2 regions of the Bacillus sp. NMTD17 genome follow, and region 2 is predicted to be linked to the other one. Evidence: riboswitches for the same ligand, from Rfam matches in the RefSeq annotation. Region 2 holds a riboswitch; the other holds the start of a gene.
What was found. A riboswitch is a leader RNA that binds a small molecule or an ion and turns the genes downstream of it on or off. The one in region 2 is predicted to bind lysine.

Region 1 (8,655 bases), on a different contig from region 2:
TGATTGAACAATTGCTCGAGACGAACGTTCATCAGCCGAAAAAAGGAAAGAAAAAGGATTTGCTTTTACTTGCCCATCAAAATGCCAAAATCGCCTTAAAAGAAAAATTTTCGCTCATTGAGCGTGATGAAGAGCGGTCCATTGGTGCGGTGAAGCAGCTTGGGGATGCACTAAATATTTATATGCCGTACCGGATTGAAGCATTTGATAACTCGAATATTCAAGGTGCAGACCCGGTTTCTGCCATGGTCGTCTTTCAGGACGGGAAGCCGTATAAAAAGGAATACCGAAAATACAAAATTAAAACCGTCACAGGGCCAGATGATTATGCATCGATGCGTGAAGTCATTAGAAGGCGATATACCCGCGTGTTAAAGGATGAGCTGCCGCTGCCAGATTTAATTTTAATTGACGGAGGAAAGGGACAGATCAATGCAGCGATAGATGTGCTTGAAAATGAATTGAATCTGTCTGTCCCAGTGGCAGGTCTAGTGAAAGATGAAAAGCACCGGACTTCGAATCTGATGATAGGAGATACACTGGAAATTGTTGCGCTGGAGCGGAATAGCCAGGCCTTCTATTTATTGCAGCGCATTCAAGATGAAGTGCACCGGTTCGCTATTAGCTTTCACAGGCAGCTGCGAGGAAAAAATGCATTTCAATCTATTTTAGACGATGTGCCAGGTATCGGAGAAAAGCGTAAAAAACAGCTTCTTAAACATTTTGGCTCTGTGAAAAAGATGAAAGAAGCCTCTATCCAAGACTTTCAGGAGGCTGGCATCCCGAAACAGACGGCCGAACTTTTAAGGGAAGCATTAAAAAAATAGATTGTACTTTTTCCAAAAGTCTGTTAAGCTTGTGACTAAATTTAATAAATGAACGTGTTGTTTGTTGAAGATAGAGGTGCGAACTTCAAGAGTAAGCCTTCAGAGATCGATGGGATCTAGGAAGAGGGCTGAAAGGGGAGCGTCGCCGAAGTGAATAAAATCCACTCATTTTATTCGCTGGCTGTACATTGAAGAAATGTAGGGCTGTCAAGAATGTATTTCTTGGAGGGCTATCTCATTGTTTGCATCGTTTAATGATGATTTTAAAGCAATGGGAGATCTGTTCTCTCATTGCTTTTTTATTTGCAGTGAGCAGACAGTCTCCAAAGCCGCTTCTTGCCTCTTCTCTCACACGTGATCTTTTGAAAAAGGGTGGTAGACATGGGACTAATTGTACAAAAATTTGGCGGAACGTCCGTTGGATCAACAGAAAAAATTCGCAATGCCGCAGAGAGAGTCATCGCTGAACGCGAGGCCGGACATGATGTGGTTGTGGTTGTGTCGGCAATGGGCAAATCTACGGATGTTCTAGTAGACCTAGCGAAAGAACTCACAGATCATCCAAGCAAAAGAGAAATGGATATGCTGCTCGCAACTGGAGAGCAAGTGACCATTTCCTTATTAACGATGGCGCTGCAAGCAAAAGGCTATGATGCCATTTCCTTTACAGGCTGGCAGGCTGGTATGAAAACAGAGCAAGTACATGGTAACGCAAGAATCGTGGATATTGATGAATCAAGAATAAAAGAGGAATTAAGTGCGGGAAAAGTCGTTGTTGTAGCTGGCTTCCAAGGAATTGCAGATGACTTACATATCACAACACTTGGACGCGGTGGATCAGATACAACGGCTGTGGCACTTGCTGCCGCATTAAAGGCTGATAAATGTGATATTTACACAGATGTACCAGGAGTGTTTACGACAGATCCGCGTTATGTACCATCCGCGCGGAAACTTGCAGGTATTTCATACGATGAGATGCTCGAACTGGCTAATTTAGGAGCTGGCGTCTTGCATCCGAGAGCTGTTGAATTTGCAAAAAATTATCAAGTCCCACTAGAAGTCCGTTCTAGTATTGAAAATGAATCGGGTACGTTAATTGAGGAGGAATCATCCATGGAACAAAATTTAGTCGTCAGAGGCATTGCATTTGAGGATCAGATTACACGCGTGACGGTGTGCGGTCTTTCAAGCGGTCTCACCACATTGTCGACCATCTTTACGACGCTTGCGAAGCAAAATATCAATGTCGATATCATCATTCAGTCCGTCACAAGCACCAATCAGACGTCCATCTCTTTCTCTGTGAAAACGGATGATTTGTCCAAAACAGTTGAAGTATTAGAAGAGTATAAAGGAGCGCTTGGCTACGAGCAGATCGAGACAGAAAGTAAATTAGCCAAAGTATCTATCGTTGGATCTGGTATGGTCTCAAATCCAGGAGTAGCCGCTGAAATGTTCGCTGTGTTAGCGGAAAAAGACATACAAGTGAAAATGGTCAGTACGTCTGAAATCAAAGTCTCAACAGTGGTTGGACGAGATGATATGGTCAAAGCAGTTGAAGCGCTGCATGATGCGTTTGATTTATCAAAGGTGAGTGCAACTGCTCACTCTTAAAAAGGCAGGGAGGTGTATCTCATGAAAGAGTGCACCTCTTTTTTAATGGAAAGCGCCGCATACCAGAAAGGAAAACGTGCGTAAACCCATTCACTAAGTATGCTATGATAGAAGAAGACTACAAAAAGGCGTGACCTGAAGTCCGCGCCTTTCATAAAGAGTGTTAGCTAGGGTCTCTTAAATCCCATTTAACGGTTAAAATGACTTTATCAGCACGCTTTTTCACTTGTTCATAAGATTCAGCCACGTGCTCGTTGAGAAGCTGAATTTGTTCAGCAATAAAACCCGCTTCCATCTGAAAGCATGGCTCCTTTTGATAGGTGATTCGATTTGATACAAGTGGACCTTCGAGCTCAAACTCAATTTCCTGTTTTTTCGAATGGACCATCGTGAGCGTTCCCCATCCGGCATCATGGAAAAATTCGGGGATCTTCTCCCATGACTCTTGAGGAAATTTACGAGCAAGCAGTTTACCCGCAAAATACATCATAGATGAATGATCCTGACCCAAAATATCAGGCAGCAGAACTTCGCGTATCAGCTCGTAGGCAAATCCATTGACTTCAATTTCTTTTAGCTGTTCTAAGTTAGATTCGAATTTATTCATTGTACGGCTCCCCTCTTTCAACAATTTATTATAGCTTATGTAAGCATATGATGACAGAGTTTTCCCTGAAGTCTAAGAAATTCTTATTGTAGTAAAACGAATTTTGATTTAAAACTTTTAAATTTCGGAAAATTTTAATTTATGTACGCGGTTTCTTGACGCTTTTTTGACATAGGAGTAAAATGAAATTGTCAATAAATTTGAATAAAGTGCTTACAATTGAAAGAAGCGGGGGTAAGACAATTTTCAGCAATTGCACTTTTTACTAGGGGGTAAAGTAATGTCGGGGAACAAAGAATTTTTTTATCGGAGATTGCATTCTTTGCTTGGCGTCATTCCGGTCGGTCTATTTTTAGTACAGCACTTAGTGATTAACCACTTTGCGACGAATGGACCAGAGGCGTTTAACAAAGCTGCACACTTTATGGAACAGCTTCCATTCAGATATGCACTTGAGCTGTTCGTGATTTTCTTACCACTGATCTATCATGCTGTTTATGGGGTGTACATAGCCTTTACGGCACAAAACAACACGTCTCGCTTCAGTTACTTAAGAAACTGGTTGTTCAGACTGCAAAGGATTTCAGGTATCATCACATTAATTTTTGTCACTTGGCACGTATGGGAAACACGAATTCAAGCTCAGCTTGGAGCTGAAGTGAACTATGACATGATGGCGAATATTTTAAGCTCTCCATTTATGCTAGGCTTCTATATTGTCGGCGTTTTATCTACTATTTTCCACTTTGCTAATGGCTTGTGGTCATTTGCTGTCAGCTGGGGAATTACTGTTTCACCACGCTCACAAAGAATCTCCACATATGTGACATTAGGTATATTTATAGCGCTTTCATATGTAGGGCTAAGAGCAATTTTCGCTTTTGTTTAAGAGGAAATAGATTAGTAGAAGAGGGAGAGGGGCTACAATGAGTAATTCTAGCATCATCGTTGTCGGAGGCGGCTTAGCTGGTCTCATGGCAACTATCAAAGCAGCAGAAGCGGGAACAGCTGTTAAACTATTTTCAATCGTACCTGTGAAACGTTCGCATTCTGTCTGTGCACAGGGCGGAATCAACGGAGCGGTCAATACAAAAGGTGAAGGGGATTCACCTTATGAGCATTTTGATGACACGGTGTATGGCGGAGATTTCTTAGCCAACCAGCCGCCAGTAAAGGCAATGTGTGAAGCAGCGCCGTCCATTATCCACTTACTTGATCGGATGGGTGTCATGTTTAACAGAACACCAGAGGGATTACTGGACTTCCGCCGCTTCGGGGGAACACAGCACCACCGTACAGCATTTGCTGGAGCTACAACAGGTCAGCAGCTATTATATGCACTAGATGAGCAGGTTCGCCGCTATGAAGTAGCAGGGCTTGTCACGAAATATGAAGGCTGGGAATTCCTTGGCGCTGTGTTAGATGACGAGGAAGTATGCCGAGGCATTGTCGCGCAGAACTTGACGACAATGGAAATTGAATCCTTCCGTTCAGATGCAGTGATCATGGCAACTGGTGGTCCTGGAATTGTGTTCGGTAAATCAACGAACTCGATGATCAACACTGGATCTGCTGCATCCATCGTCTATCAGCAAGGTGCTCATTACGCAAATGGAGAATTCATTCAAATTCACCCAACAGCGATCCCTGGAGATGACAAGCTTCGTCTCATGAGTGAATCGGCTCGTGGTGAAGGCGGACGTGTTTGGACATATAAAGACGGGAAACCTTGGTACTTCCTTGAAGAAAAATACCCAGCATACGGGAACCTTGTACCGCGTGATATCGCAACGCGTGAAATCTTCGACGTATGTGTCGAGCAAAAGCTTGGCATCAACGGAGAGAACATGGTATACCTCGATCTTTCTCATAAAGATCCAAAAGAACTTGATATTAAACTTGGCGGCATCATTGAAATCTATGAAAAGTTCATGGGTGATGACCCGCGTAAGCTTCCAATGAAAATTTTCCCTGCTGTTCATTATTCAATGGGCGGATTATGGGTTGATTATGATCAAATGACGAATATCAAAGGTCTATTCGCTGCCGGAGAATGTGATTACTCTATGCACGGCGGAAACAGACTTGGTGCAAACTCACTGCTTTCTGCGATTTACGGCGGGATGGTCGCTGGACCAAATGCGGTCAAGTACATTAGCGGCCTTGAAAAATCTGCGGAAGACCTATCTTCTGCAACATTTGACAGCGCTGTGAAGAAAGAGCAGGAGAAATGGGACAACATCCTCAGCATGGACGGAACAGAAAATGCATACGTGCTTCATAAAGAGCTTGGAGAATGGATGACGGATAACGTCACAGTGGTTCGTTACAATGACAAACTCTTAAAAACAGATCAGAAGATCGAAGAATTAATGGAGCGCTACAAGCAGATTAACATCAACGATACAGCTTCATGGAGCAACCAAGGCGCTGCCTTCACACGTCAGCTTGACAACATGCTTCAGCTGGCAAGAGTCATTACGATCGGGGCATACAACCGGAATGAAAGCCGAGGCGCACACTACAAACCGGATTTCCCAGAGAGAAACGATGAAGAATTCCTAAAAACAACGATGGCTACGTTCAAAGGGAAAAATCAAAAGCCTGCATTCCACTATGAGGACGTCGATGTATCGTTAATTGCACCTCGTAAACGAGATTACTCGAAGAAAAAGGTGGAGAAATAAGATGAGTGAAAAAAACACGATTCAATTCATTATCACACGTCAAGATACAGCAGATGGAAAGCCTTATGATGAAGAATTCGAAATCCCTTACCGCCCAAATATGAACGTCATTTCCGCCCTTATGGAAATAAGACGGAACCCGGTCAATAAACAAGGGGAAAAAACAACAGCGATTAACTGGGATATGAACTGTCTTGAAGAGGTGTGCGGAGCTTGTTCCATGGTCATTAATGGAACACCGCGCCAGTCATGTACAGCACTCATCGATCAGTTAGATCAGCCGATTCGTCTTCAGCCGATGAAGACATTCCCGGTTGTGAGAGACTTGCAGGTTGATAGAAGCCGGATGTTCAATTCCTTGAAAAAGGTGAAAGCATGGGTACCGATCGATGGCACATATGATCTCGGTCCTGGACCAAGAATGCCTGAGAAAAAACGTCAATGGGCGTATGAGCTTTCTAAATGTATGACATGTGGTGTCTGCCTTGAAGCTTGTCCAAACGTGAATGATAAGTCTTCCTTTATGGGCCCTGCACCGCTTTCACAAGTCCGTTTATTTAACGCACATCCGACAGGTGCGATGAATAAGTCTGACCGTCTAGAAGAAATTATGGGGGACGGCGGTCTTGCGAACTGCGGGAACTCCCAAAACTGTGTGCAGGCTTGTCCGAAAGGAATCCCGCTGACAACGTCAATTGCAGCACTTAACCGAGATACAACTTTACAAGCATTCCGTAACTTCTTCGGAAGCGATCACGCAGAATAACATCACATTCAGTCCTCTTTGCCAATCATGATGAGTGTTTAAGAGGCTGGATGCAACATATAAACAAACGCCTCTTCCAATACGGGAGAGGCGTTTTGTTTCCAAATAAGGAGATGATCAAGTGAGATTGCCGTCATATATTGAAGAACCATTTGAAGAGTGGAGGGCATCCTTTCGATTTTATGTCGAAACCACCGTTCGTTTTTCAGAAACGGATATGTTTGGCCATATGAACAATGTCACCCCTTTTGTGTATTTCGAAGAGGCACGAATTGCCTTTTTTCAAAAGACGGGAATTGTTGATAAACGGATGAAACGTGTGAGGGAGACCATTACAGTCGTCGCAAACCTGCAATGTGATTACATCAAGCAGGTAGAGATTGGGGAGAGGCTTCGTGTGTATGTCAAGCCGGAAAAGGTCGGATCAAGCTCACTCATCCTTCATTATTTAGGAGAAAATGAGCAGCAGGAACCTTGCTTTACAGGCTCAGTCACCATGGTGCAAATTAGTAAAGACACAGGCGCATCTGTCCCGTTTACAGAGGAAGAAAAAGAGACGTTTCAGGCGCAGCGAAATGAGTAACATGCTGGCTCATCAACATGCACGCTTCATTTTGTTATAATAAAAGCATCATATCAAGAAGAAACAAGAGGAGAACACATGAAGATTTTTCAATATGACACCATTGATAGTACAAATAATGAAGCGAAAAGGCTCATGCAGCAAGGAGAAAAGCCCTCATTTGCTGTCTATGCACGCCAGCAGACAGCAGGAAGAGGCAGACTCGGCAGGCCGTGGGAAACGCCTTTAGGGAATGTGGCGGTGACCATGACAGTCTTACCGCCAGCAGAACTCTCCACCCAGTCAACGATCGCCCCGCTGACAGCACTAGCAATCTATGATGTTCTGAAACCACTCATGAGAGCGGAGGATCGGCTGGCGATCAAATGGCCTAATGATATTCTCATTAATGAAGCAAAGGTATCCGGCACATTAATTGAAGCAGACCGCAGTTCCATTTATATCGGTGTTGGCATCAATGTAGAGACGAAGCCGGAGCATGTCCCGTACAAAACCATTTGCTTATCAGAGCTGACAGAGGTGAAAGCCGATCAGCTAGTGAAAGAACTGGCAGCGGCTTTTGAAAAGTACCATTCACGCTGGCAGAATGAAGGGTTTGAAGCACTCACTGCCCTCTATAACAAACGGTTATATCGTCTCAACAAGCCCCTACGCATTTCGTTAGATCGTGAAAAACAAACATGGGAAGAAGGCATTTGCTGCGGGGTCAACCGCTACGGTCATCTCCAGTTAAAAGATGAGAAAGGGCAGATAAAAGCTCATTCTGCTGGAGATATTGATGCCCCGCTTCAGCATTAAAAAAAGCAGACGATGTTCTCGTCTGCTTTAGGCTTCTCTTTTAATATGAGGCTGCACAATATAATCTTGTTTTGTAAAGACAACTCCGTCTAGAATTTCTCTTGCGGTTCGAATGACTTTGACTCTGTTTTGAGAGATGTCAATTTCAGTTTGCATAATACCAGCAGGATGTCCAATACGAAGTGTGTCGTCATGCCCTTTAAACAGCTGAGCCGGAAGCGTTTCATCCAAGAAACAGCTGGCTGTCACGCAGACAGAGCCGGTAATGGCAAGTGCTTGGTGCGGTCTTTGCATCGATAGCATACGAACGATGATGTCCATATCGGCTGCTCTTCTCAAGATTCCATTAGTATCTACATAATCAGCAGGCTCGCTAATGAGCGCAAGCTTTGGAACAGCTGGAGACTGTAATGTCGCCATTTCTTTTGGTGCAAAGTGACACATTTCAGCAGCGATAGAACGAATTTCTTCTAAATCATCCAATAATTCGTCTGTAAACTCTTCAGGCAATTCAGTTCCTTTTAATTGAATATCTTTGGCACGAATAAAGGCAATTGGATTTGCAATGTCAACAATCGAGATGGGAATCTCTCCAAACTTTGTTTGAATCGTATCAATTTTGTTTCCAGTCGGAAAGGTTTTACCTGTGACAGCACCTTCAGGATTTTCAAAAGATAAATAAATGGGAGAACCTGTCCCTTTTACTCCTGGAATTTCTGCCTGTCCCTCAAATTTTACTTCTCCATTTTCGACTTCGACCTCTGCTGTAA
Region 2 (8,655 bases):
ATGTACCAGCAGGAACCGATTCAGGTGTGCCAAGAGCAATCTTTCCTTTTACGTGCCGGACGTCTTGAAAGCTTTTAATAGAGGAAGAGCCATCTTTTGGCACAATAAGGACTAGCTCGTTTTGTATAGCGTCCTTGATATAATCTTGATCAATGTCTCCAGATTGAACAAGTTCATCGAATGGCTCCTCAGCTGCTGAGAAAAAAAGATCCGCTTTTGCTCCTTGAGCGATTTGCTGCTTCAATGCGCCGGATGACCCGAAGTTATTCGTTAATGTCACATTCGGATGTTGCTTGTGAAAGGAGGCTTCAATTTCCTTTAGTGCATCCTGAAGACTTGCCGCTGCTGAAATCACAAGCTCTGTTTTTTTATTCGAATTAGATGGCATCATCTCTGTTTGGCATCCACTCAGGAGCAAACATATGGAGATGAAGGCTAAGAATGTATACTTCATGTTCACACCTCTTATCATTCAATATCATGTGGTTCCCTTTATTATAAGCAAACTTATTTGAGCATTCATAGGCTTTCAGTAAAAAGAGAAAAGAAAAAGCCGCCAAATGGCGACTTTCAGCGTGAAGATAAAAGGGATCGTTTTATCCTGTTTACTTCTGATAAAAACGCAGCAAATTCCCATTGATCACTTTGTCTGATAAGGAAAGCTCTTTATTGGCTTTTTCGATATAAGGCTGACACACCTCATCCTGTTCAACAGGTTCTTTTGTTTTTTGATCATAGCAGGTGTTCTTTGTATAGAGATAATCATCTGTAATAAAGTTCCCGTTTCTCAGTACAGCGAAAGGCGTACGTTCATTTGAAAATAAATCATTGCCGAATTGAATGGCATCCTTCGTTTCAATCCCAAGTAAGTGAAGAAGTGTCGGCTTTACGTCCATTTGACCAGCTGTTTCAGAAATGGTCTGCGGTGCTTGATCCGTGACACCTGGAATGTAAATCAAAAAGGGTACCCGCTGCAGTTTGACCGCATCAAACGGCGTGATTTCCTCTTTATTGAGCAGCTGTGCCATTGCCTCATGATGTGCCTCTGAGATGCCATAGTGGTCACCCATGAGGACAAACATCGTATTGTTATACAATCCTTCTTCTTTCATACGGTCAAAAAACATTTTAACCGCTTCATCTTGATAGCGGACGGTCGTCACATAGCGGTTTAAAATGGTACTGGACGAATCATATTCATCAATAAACTGATCCTTCGGGTCAATTTCAAATGGAAAATGATTGGTCAGTGTAATGAATGTGCTGTAATAAGGCTGCTTCAACTTTTTTAAATGATCAATGGATTGATCAAAGAAGTCGATATCTTTTAAGCCCCAGCCAGTTGAATTCCGTTCATTGACATGATATGAATCGACATCATAAAAACGATCAATTCCAAGCGATTCATACATCACATCACGATTCCAAAACGTTTTATTATTCGCATGAAATTGGACGGATTGATAGTTTTCCTTTTTCAACTGCTTGTATAACGTGTCATATTCGTTGTCACTCGCTGTGAAAAAGACAGCGCCGCTGCTAGAAGGGTAGAGGGAATTAGCGACAATAAACTCTGAATCCGACGTCTTCCCCTGCTCTGTCTGCTGATAAAATTCATCAAAATAAAAACTCTTTTTAGCCAGTTGATTTAAAAAGGGAGTGATGGATTGTCCATTCACCTTTTGATTCATGACAAATTGCTGCGTCGATTCAAGTGAAATGAACACAACGTTCTTGCCTTTAGCAAGTCCAAAATACTCTTCGTTTGGTGCGCTGTAATCAGCCTTTGTGTAGTTTGCTACAGTAGAAAGCGTATCTTCATCTGCAAAGGCCTTTTGTCCAATGCGTGCCGTTTGGGCAGCACCGTCATACAGATGAAATTGGAAAAGCCCGAGGTTTCTGACAATGACTTCACGATCATAAGAGCTTGTCAGAAATCGAGGGTGATCCATCATAGCTGAGCTGACATGAAACAATAAGAAGCTGCAGCAGACCGCATAATACGTTTTGATCGTCTTGAATGACGCTTTTGGGGCTAATGGTTTGCGCTTGAGCAGCCATGCCAGTACCACAAAATCAATGAGCATCAGCACAAAGAGCGGGTGGAATAATTCCGTCATACTGCTGCCCATATCTCCCATGTTCTTCGCTTGGAATAACACGGGAATGGTAATGAAATCAATATAAAAACCATAAAAGATCGTATTCGAGATGAGAATCGCCGTTAGAATAAAATTTGCGGTCAATAAAAAAACCTTTTGGTTGGTTTCATTTAAAAAAAGAGCAATCCCAAACAAAGGGAGCAAAAAGCTAAGTGGATTGATCAAAAGCAGCCATTCATGAAACAGATTGGCCGTTCGTATGTGAAATCCGAATTGATAAATGATGTATGTTTTCATCCACATGAAAAGGATGGAATACACTAAAAACCAGTGATTTTTGAAAAACGCTTTCATTTATGTATCTCCTCACCATTCTGTATTCAGCTGCAAGGCAAAAACACTTATCTTAAACCTACTAAAAAAATGAGGAATGATCAATTCATATCCTGTCTTTTTCGCAAAACTCTTTTTTTATTCTGTTAGAACTGGATTGGGATGGATATGCCGCAGATGACGGCGATGTAATAGCAGGTGACGACGGTGAGAGCAGCTAGTACGACTTGTTCTCCTGTGCTGCCTGTTTTGACATAGAAGGGGAGACGCACTTTAATGGAAGCTGGAAATAAAAATTTAATGCCGTTCACTGTTCCAGCATCAAGGATAAGGTGGCTCGCCATTCCAACGAGTAAACCGGTACTTAAGCTGTCATTTGGAATGTATGTTGTCGCGAGAAAATAAATGATCAGCAGAAATAATAAACTGTGTGTAAACGTGCGATGACCGAACACGCTGCTGATTAGTGTCGAGAGCAACGGGAATTTTCTGCCGATTTTACTTTTTGTATGGCAAAGATCGGGGATCAGAGCACCTGCTGATCCAGCTGCAGCCATGATGACTGGGTCGAGTCCGTAGTAGTAGGCGACGGCCGTTGAGGCGGCGATTCCGCCCATAATGTGTGTTTTTCCTGTCATGATGCGTACTCCTGTTCTATCTTTTGTTCAAGTACTCACTATATCAAGGGTGAATTCATTCAGCAAGGCTTATTTCTAAAGAAAAAGAGGACAAAAGGGTTGGCTGATTGGAAAAACATTCTATAATAAGGGGGAAGTCATGTTGATACTAACGATAAGGATGCGATTCGGATGAGTAATGCAGACATTTTAAAAGAAATTGTTCTCGTACATTATGAAGTCAGCCGTAAATTAAACCGCAAGTTACTTGAGTTAGAAAAAGACATCACGCCACCGCAGATATATGCTCTTTCTATTTTGATACAAGGCAAAGTATCACATGCCGAAGAGCTGAAACAAAGACTCTCCTTAAACCCAGGTGCAGCCTCCATTGCACTCAATAAATTATGTGAGCAGGGCTATATTCAGAGAGAACGTGACAAAGACGACCCCACGCTAGTCCGGTTAGAAGCTACGGAAAAAGGGGTAGCGATTTATGAAAAGCATACACGTCTTTTCGGAAAGGTGATTCAGCATATGATGTCAGACTTCACAAAGGAAGACTTAAAGACCTTTTTGACGTATTTGCAAAAAATGAGACAGACCTTCCATGATGATTGAGCCTTTCCACCTTGTATAATGAGGCGCACTGTAGCACAAATTAAACAGGCAACCGCATTTTATGAAAAGGGAGGAAACAGCGATGTCATTTTTCCAAAAGGATAAAAAGGCGAAAAGCGAGCAAGACCACAAGCAGGTTGATCAGCTGTTAGAAGAAGCAAGCAAAGAGCTAGCAGGCGATCCGCTTCAGGAAGCTGTACAAAAGAAGAAAAACAACGATCAATAAGCAGGTAATAGGCAGAGAAATGATTCTCTGCCTTTTTTCTATGTTTTTCCCTTTGACAGATGTGAGAATGTTTGATAACCTTCGTGTAGTAAAAATGAATAGAAATCCTCACGCTATGTCTCAGTGAGGTAGAGGTTGCGCGGATGATGAGTCACTCATGGGAGAGATGGAATCGAAGATCATGAGAAAAAAGGCATCAGCGCCGAAGTGTAGAGAGAGCTCCAACTTTCTTTATGCTGGGTCTGCATTGAATAAATGCAGGACTGCCACGTCTTTGAAGCGTGGAGGGCTATCCGGAGATCAAGGTGTATGTTTTGAAAAGCATGGACTGTTGTTCAGGCTTTTTTTTATGTTCTGAGTATCTAAGATAAGGGTATGCTGTTAAGAAAGTGACCCATGATGAACATAAAGAATACAAGTCATTGCTTCACGAATATATCAATGAAGATACTGCCGGGTCTGGTCCGAAGTGAATATAACGGAGGTACGGAAATGGAACAGACAAAAAAATGGGGTTTTTGGTTATTGACGGCTTTTGTCGTCGGAAATATGGTAGGGTCAGGCATCTTTATGCTGCCAAGTACACTTGCCCAGCATGCCAGTCCTTTAGGTGTGACGATGGCATGGCTTGTTACAGGTGGCGGTGTGCTGATGATTGCACTTGTTTTTGGGCATTTGTCCATTCATAAGCCGCAGCTGACGGCTGGACCACAAAGTTATGCAAGAGCGCTTTTTAACGATCCGAAAAAAGGGAAAGCGGCCGGTTTTACAATGGTTTGGGGATATTGGGTGGCAAGCTGGATTAGTAATGTCGCAATTATTACGAGTCTTGCCGGTTATTTAACGACATTTTTCCCTATTCTCACCGTGAAGACGGAGATTTTCACCTTTGGAAAAGAAGCGATCACACTTGGTCAGCTGACAACGTTTATTGTATGTACCATTCTTCTTTGGGGCACACATACGATCTTAATTACAAGCTTAAGTGCTGCAAGTAAATTAAACTTTATTACGACCTTTTCAAAGGTACTTGGATTCGTCCTTTTTATTGTTGCGGGATTATTTGCATTCCAAACGGCATTATTTGAACATTATTACTTCCCAGTTGCAGCAGAAGGCGAAGGAGTGCTCGGACTTGGAGGCCAAATTCATCATGCGGCCATTTCCACACTATGGGCATTTATTGGCATCGAATCAGCTGTGATTTTATCAGGGAGAGCATCCTCGCAGCGCGATGTGAAACGTGCAACGATTACAGGTCTTTTAATCGCACTTTCCATCTACATGATTATTACATTGATTACAATGGGCGTCCTGCCGCATGATCAGTTGCAAGGCTCAGATAAACCATTCGTTGACGTGCTTCAGCTCATTATTGGACCGGCTGGCGGAATAGTCATGGCACTGCTTGCGATCATTTGTTTATTTGGCTCGATGCTTGGCTGGATCTTACTTGGTTCAGAAGTACCGTATCAAGCAGCAAAGGCTGGCGATTTCCCAGCAGTATTTGCAAAAACAAACAAAAAAGGCAGTCCTGTTTTTGCTTTGACGGTTACAAATATCATGTCACAACTGTTTATTTTCTCCGTGATGTCCCGTACGATTAATGAAGCTTTTACCTTTTTAACGACATCAGCGACACTTGCGTATCTCATTCCGTATATTGTGTCTTCGATCTATAGCTTTAAGGTCATCATGCAAGGTGACACGTATGATCTTCAAAAAGGGAAGCGAACAAGAGACGGAATCATTGCGCTTGTTGCGATGGGGTATTCCGCTTGGGTCATTATTTCAGGCACAGCTGATTTGAAAACATTTGGACTTGGGATCGGTCTGTTCTTAGTAGGTATTTTGCTTTATCCATTCATGTCAAAAGGATTCGCCAAAGGAACAGAATAAGGTTAACGTTTCTCCAGAAATGGAGAAACGTTTTTTTTATGATGCGGATGTTAATCGGTCCACAATAAACTCAAGCTGTCCTTCTAGTGACACTGGGTCATTAAAGAAGTACCCGACAGGATCGATTTCAAATACGTGTTTATTTTGTACAGCAGGCAGTGATGTCCAAATGCTGCTTTCATACACTTGGTCTCCTTTACTTTTTGAACCACTCCATGGACTAGTGAAAATATAGTCGCCTGCGTATTCTGGCAGCTTTTCAAGGGAAATATTTGCATAGCCGACACCGCTGTCGATAGCGTCTTTTTTAACTGCCTTTGGCGCACGTAATTTCAGCTCGTCATAAATGATTTCGCCTCCGCGCGCAAAGGTGTTTCCAAAGATATAAATACCTTTATCAAAAGGCGACACGATTGAAACGGTTTTGCTGCCGACCGCTTTTGTTACTTTAGGCTTTACCTCAGCTATTTTTGTATCCCATTTTGTGATCCATTCTGCTGCTTTTTTCGGTGTACCTGTCATTTTACCGAATTCTTTTAGCTGATCTTTAAAGGAATATTGATTGTATTTAATTGCAACGGTTGGAGCAATTTTTTTGTATTGATCAAATTTCTCGTCTTCTCCCCAAGCGATAATCATATCTGGCTTCAAAGCCGCTACCTTTTCGACAGAAGGGGTTGGTCCAAGGTTTTTGACACCATCCGTTTTTCCCTTATAGAAAGGGTTTTTAAAGATGGGTGCAGTTGCAGCAATTGGCGTCTTGCCAAGTGTCACGAGGTCTCCATAGTAGCTTTCCGCCAGAAGCACAATTCGTTTCGGATCTTTAGGGAGTTTGACCTCACCTTTGACATCCTGATAGGTGATTGTGTCATTCTGGTTGGCGCCAGATTTTTTATTTGAAGTGCTGCCGCAAGCAGCTGTAAAAAGCATAAGAACGGCTAAGAAAATCAAAAGAAATCCCGATCGTTTTTTCACAAAGATTCTCTCCTATTCACTTTCTTTTGATAATGATTCTCAATTTCAATTATATCGTAACATGATGGGATGAAAAATGCATCGGCTATTTTAGGACCTAAAGAAAAATGGTAAGTTTCTCCCGGTTTTTTGATGAAAATAAAGAAAATGTTCAGAACAATGATTTCAAAAAGAAAAGAAAATGATATACTAGACTTCGAGATTGATAATCATTATCACTAATGAGGAATAGATATGAACGGAAAGGAAGAGACTGGTTTTGGGCTCACAATCGAATAAACAGCTGCCAGCCAAGGACGATGCAATGGATATTGTCACGAAACCCTTTGGAACAGCAGCTGTTGTCATCATAGGAATTATCGCTTTAGCATTTGGTCTTTTTTTATCGGTATCATTAGGAGCAGCAAATATTCATCTTCACACGGTATGGGAAGCCATTTTTCAATTTGATCCACAACAAACTTCACATCAAATCATTCGGGAATTGAGGCTGCCGCGTACAGTTGGGGCTGCACTCGTCGGTGCCTTTTTAGCTGTATCTGGTGCCATCATGCAAGGGATGACAAGAAATGCGCTTGCGTCTCCTGAAATTATGGGTGTGACAAATGGCTCTGCATTTGCGATTGCGATAGCATTTGCATTTTTCCCAGGTCAATCTTCTTTCACATTAATTCTTTGGTCATTTGCTGGAGCCGCACTCGGTGCATCTATTGTGTTTGGTGTCGGTACTCTGTCTAAGGGAGGACTGACCCCAGTGAAGCTCGCACTAGCAGGTACGGCGGTTGGGGCACTTTTAAGCTCCATCTCTTCAGCAATTGCCATCCGGTTTGATGTCGCTCAGGACATGAGCTTTTGGTATGCGGGCGGCGTTGCAGGTGTGAATTGGAGCAACATTCAGGTCATTATTCCAGTCGCTATTGCAGGACTTTTGATTGCGATGATCCTTGCTCGCTCGATCACTGTACTGAGCTTAGGTGATGAATTGGCTAAAGGGCTCGGGCAGTATACGAAAACGGTCAAGGTGCTAGGAATATTGGTCGTAATTCTTTTAACCGGTGCTGCTGTGTCGGTGGCAGGCTCAATTGGTTTTATCGGGCTTGTCATTCCCCATGTCACTAGATTCTTGGTCGGAGTGGACTATCGATGGATTATCCCTTGCTCAGCTATTTTAGGTGCCATTTTGTTAATTTATGCAGACATTGCTGCAAGGCTAGTCAATGCTCCATTTGAAACGCCAGTCGGTGCCATTACTGCGATTATAGGCGTTCCTTTCTTCTTATATTTAGCTAGACGTGAAAGGAGCGGAATTTAAATGGAAATGGTGCAGCAGGCAAAGAAAAAGAAATATAAACGAACGATGCTGATGATCTTTTTAGCCATCGTCGCGGTATTTCTGATTAGTTTAAATACCGGAGAAATTCGTATTTCTCCGATAGATACATTGAAAACATTTTTTGGATTCGGAAGTGAAATGGATGAGCTTGTGCTGTTCGAATTCAGACTTCCAAGAATGATCATCGCTTTACTTGTTGGTGCTTCCATCGCTGTATCAGGAGCTATCTGGCAAGGTGTTTCTCAAAACGGCTTGGCTGATCCCGGTATTCTTGGTGTGAATGCGGGCGCAGGATTTGCCGTTGTGCTCTTTATCTTTGCATTCCAAGGCACGATGTCGAACTTAGGTAATTTGACGATTTTTGTACTGCCGCTTTTCGCATTTGCAGGTGCAGGCTTTGCTGCATTTCTCATCTATGTGTTAGCGTGGAAAAAAGGCATCACACCTGTTCGATTGATTTTAACGGGAATTGGCGTTAATGCTGCGTTTTCAGCAGCGATTGTGGTCATCCAATTAAAAATGAGCCCAAATGACTTTAACCAAGCCATC

Region 1: linked by a shared signal. The riboswitch ahead of C6347_RS14800 (aspartate kinase) and the one ahead of C6347_RS03825 (amino acid permease) in region 2 are both predicted to bind lysine.

What each region holds. Positions count from the first base shown of each region.
Region 1 is NZ_PVRH01000005.1:111,957-120,611, forward strand. It holds gene uvrC (excinuclease ABC subunit UvrC) at 1-827, shown strand, start outside; lysine riboswitch at 891-1,068, shown strand; gene C6347_RS14800 (aspartate kinase) at 1,209-2,444, shown strand; gene C6347_RS14805 (YslB family protein) at 2,608-3,051, opposite strand; gene C6347_RS14810 (succinate dehydrogenase cytochrome b558 subunit) at 3,332-3,940, shown strand; gene sdhA (succinate dehydrogenase flavoprotein subunit) at 3,978-5,738, shown strand; gene sdhB (succinate dehydrogenase iron-sulfur subunit) at 5,740-6,504, shown strand; gene C6347_RS14825 (acyl-CoA thioesterase) at 6,626-7,087, shown strand; gene C6347_RS14830 (biotin--[acetyl-CoA-carboxylase] ligase) at 7,166-7,885, shown strand; gene C6347_RS14835 (2-methylaconitate cis-trans isomerase PrpF family protein) at 7,913-8,655, opposite strand, start outside.
Region 2 is NZ_PVRH01000001.1:746,805-755,459, forward strand. It holds gene modA (molybdate ABC transporter substrate-binding protein) at 1-454, opposite strand, end outside; gene C6347_RS03800 (LTA synthase family protein) at 606-2,456, opposite strand; gene C6347_RS03805 (metal-dependent hydrolase) at 2,582-3,073, opposite strand; gene C6347_RS03810 (MarR family winged helix-turn-helix transcriptional regulator) at 3,245-3,673, shown strand; gene sspJ (small acid-soluble spore protein SspJ) at 3,756-3,899, shown strand; lysine riboswitch at 4,021-4,199, shown strand; gene C6347_RS03825 (amino acid permease) at 4,392-5,798, shown strand; gene C6347_RS03830 (iron-hydroxamate ABC transporter substrate-binding protein) at 5,835-6,773, opposite strand; gene C6347_RS03835 (FecCD family ABC transporter permease) at 7,033-8,085, shown strand; gene C6347_RS03840 (FecCD family ABC transporter permease) at 8,086-8,655, shown strand, end outside.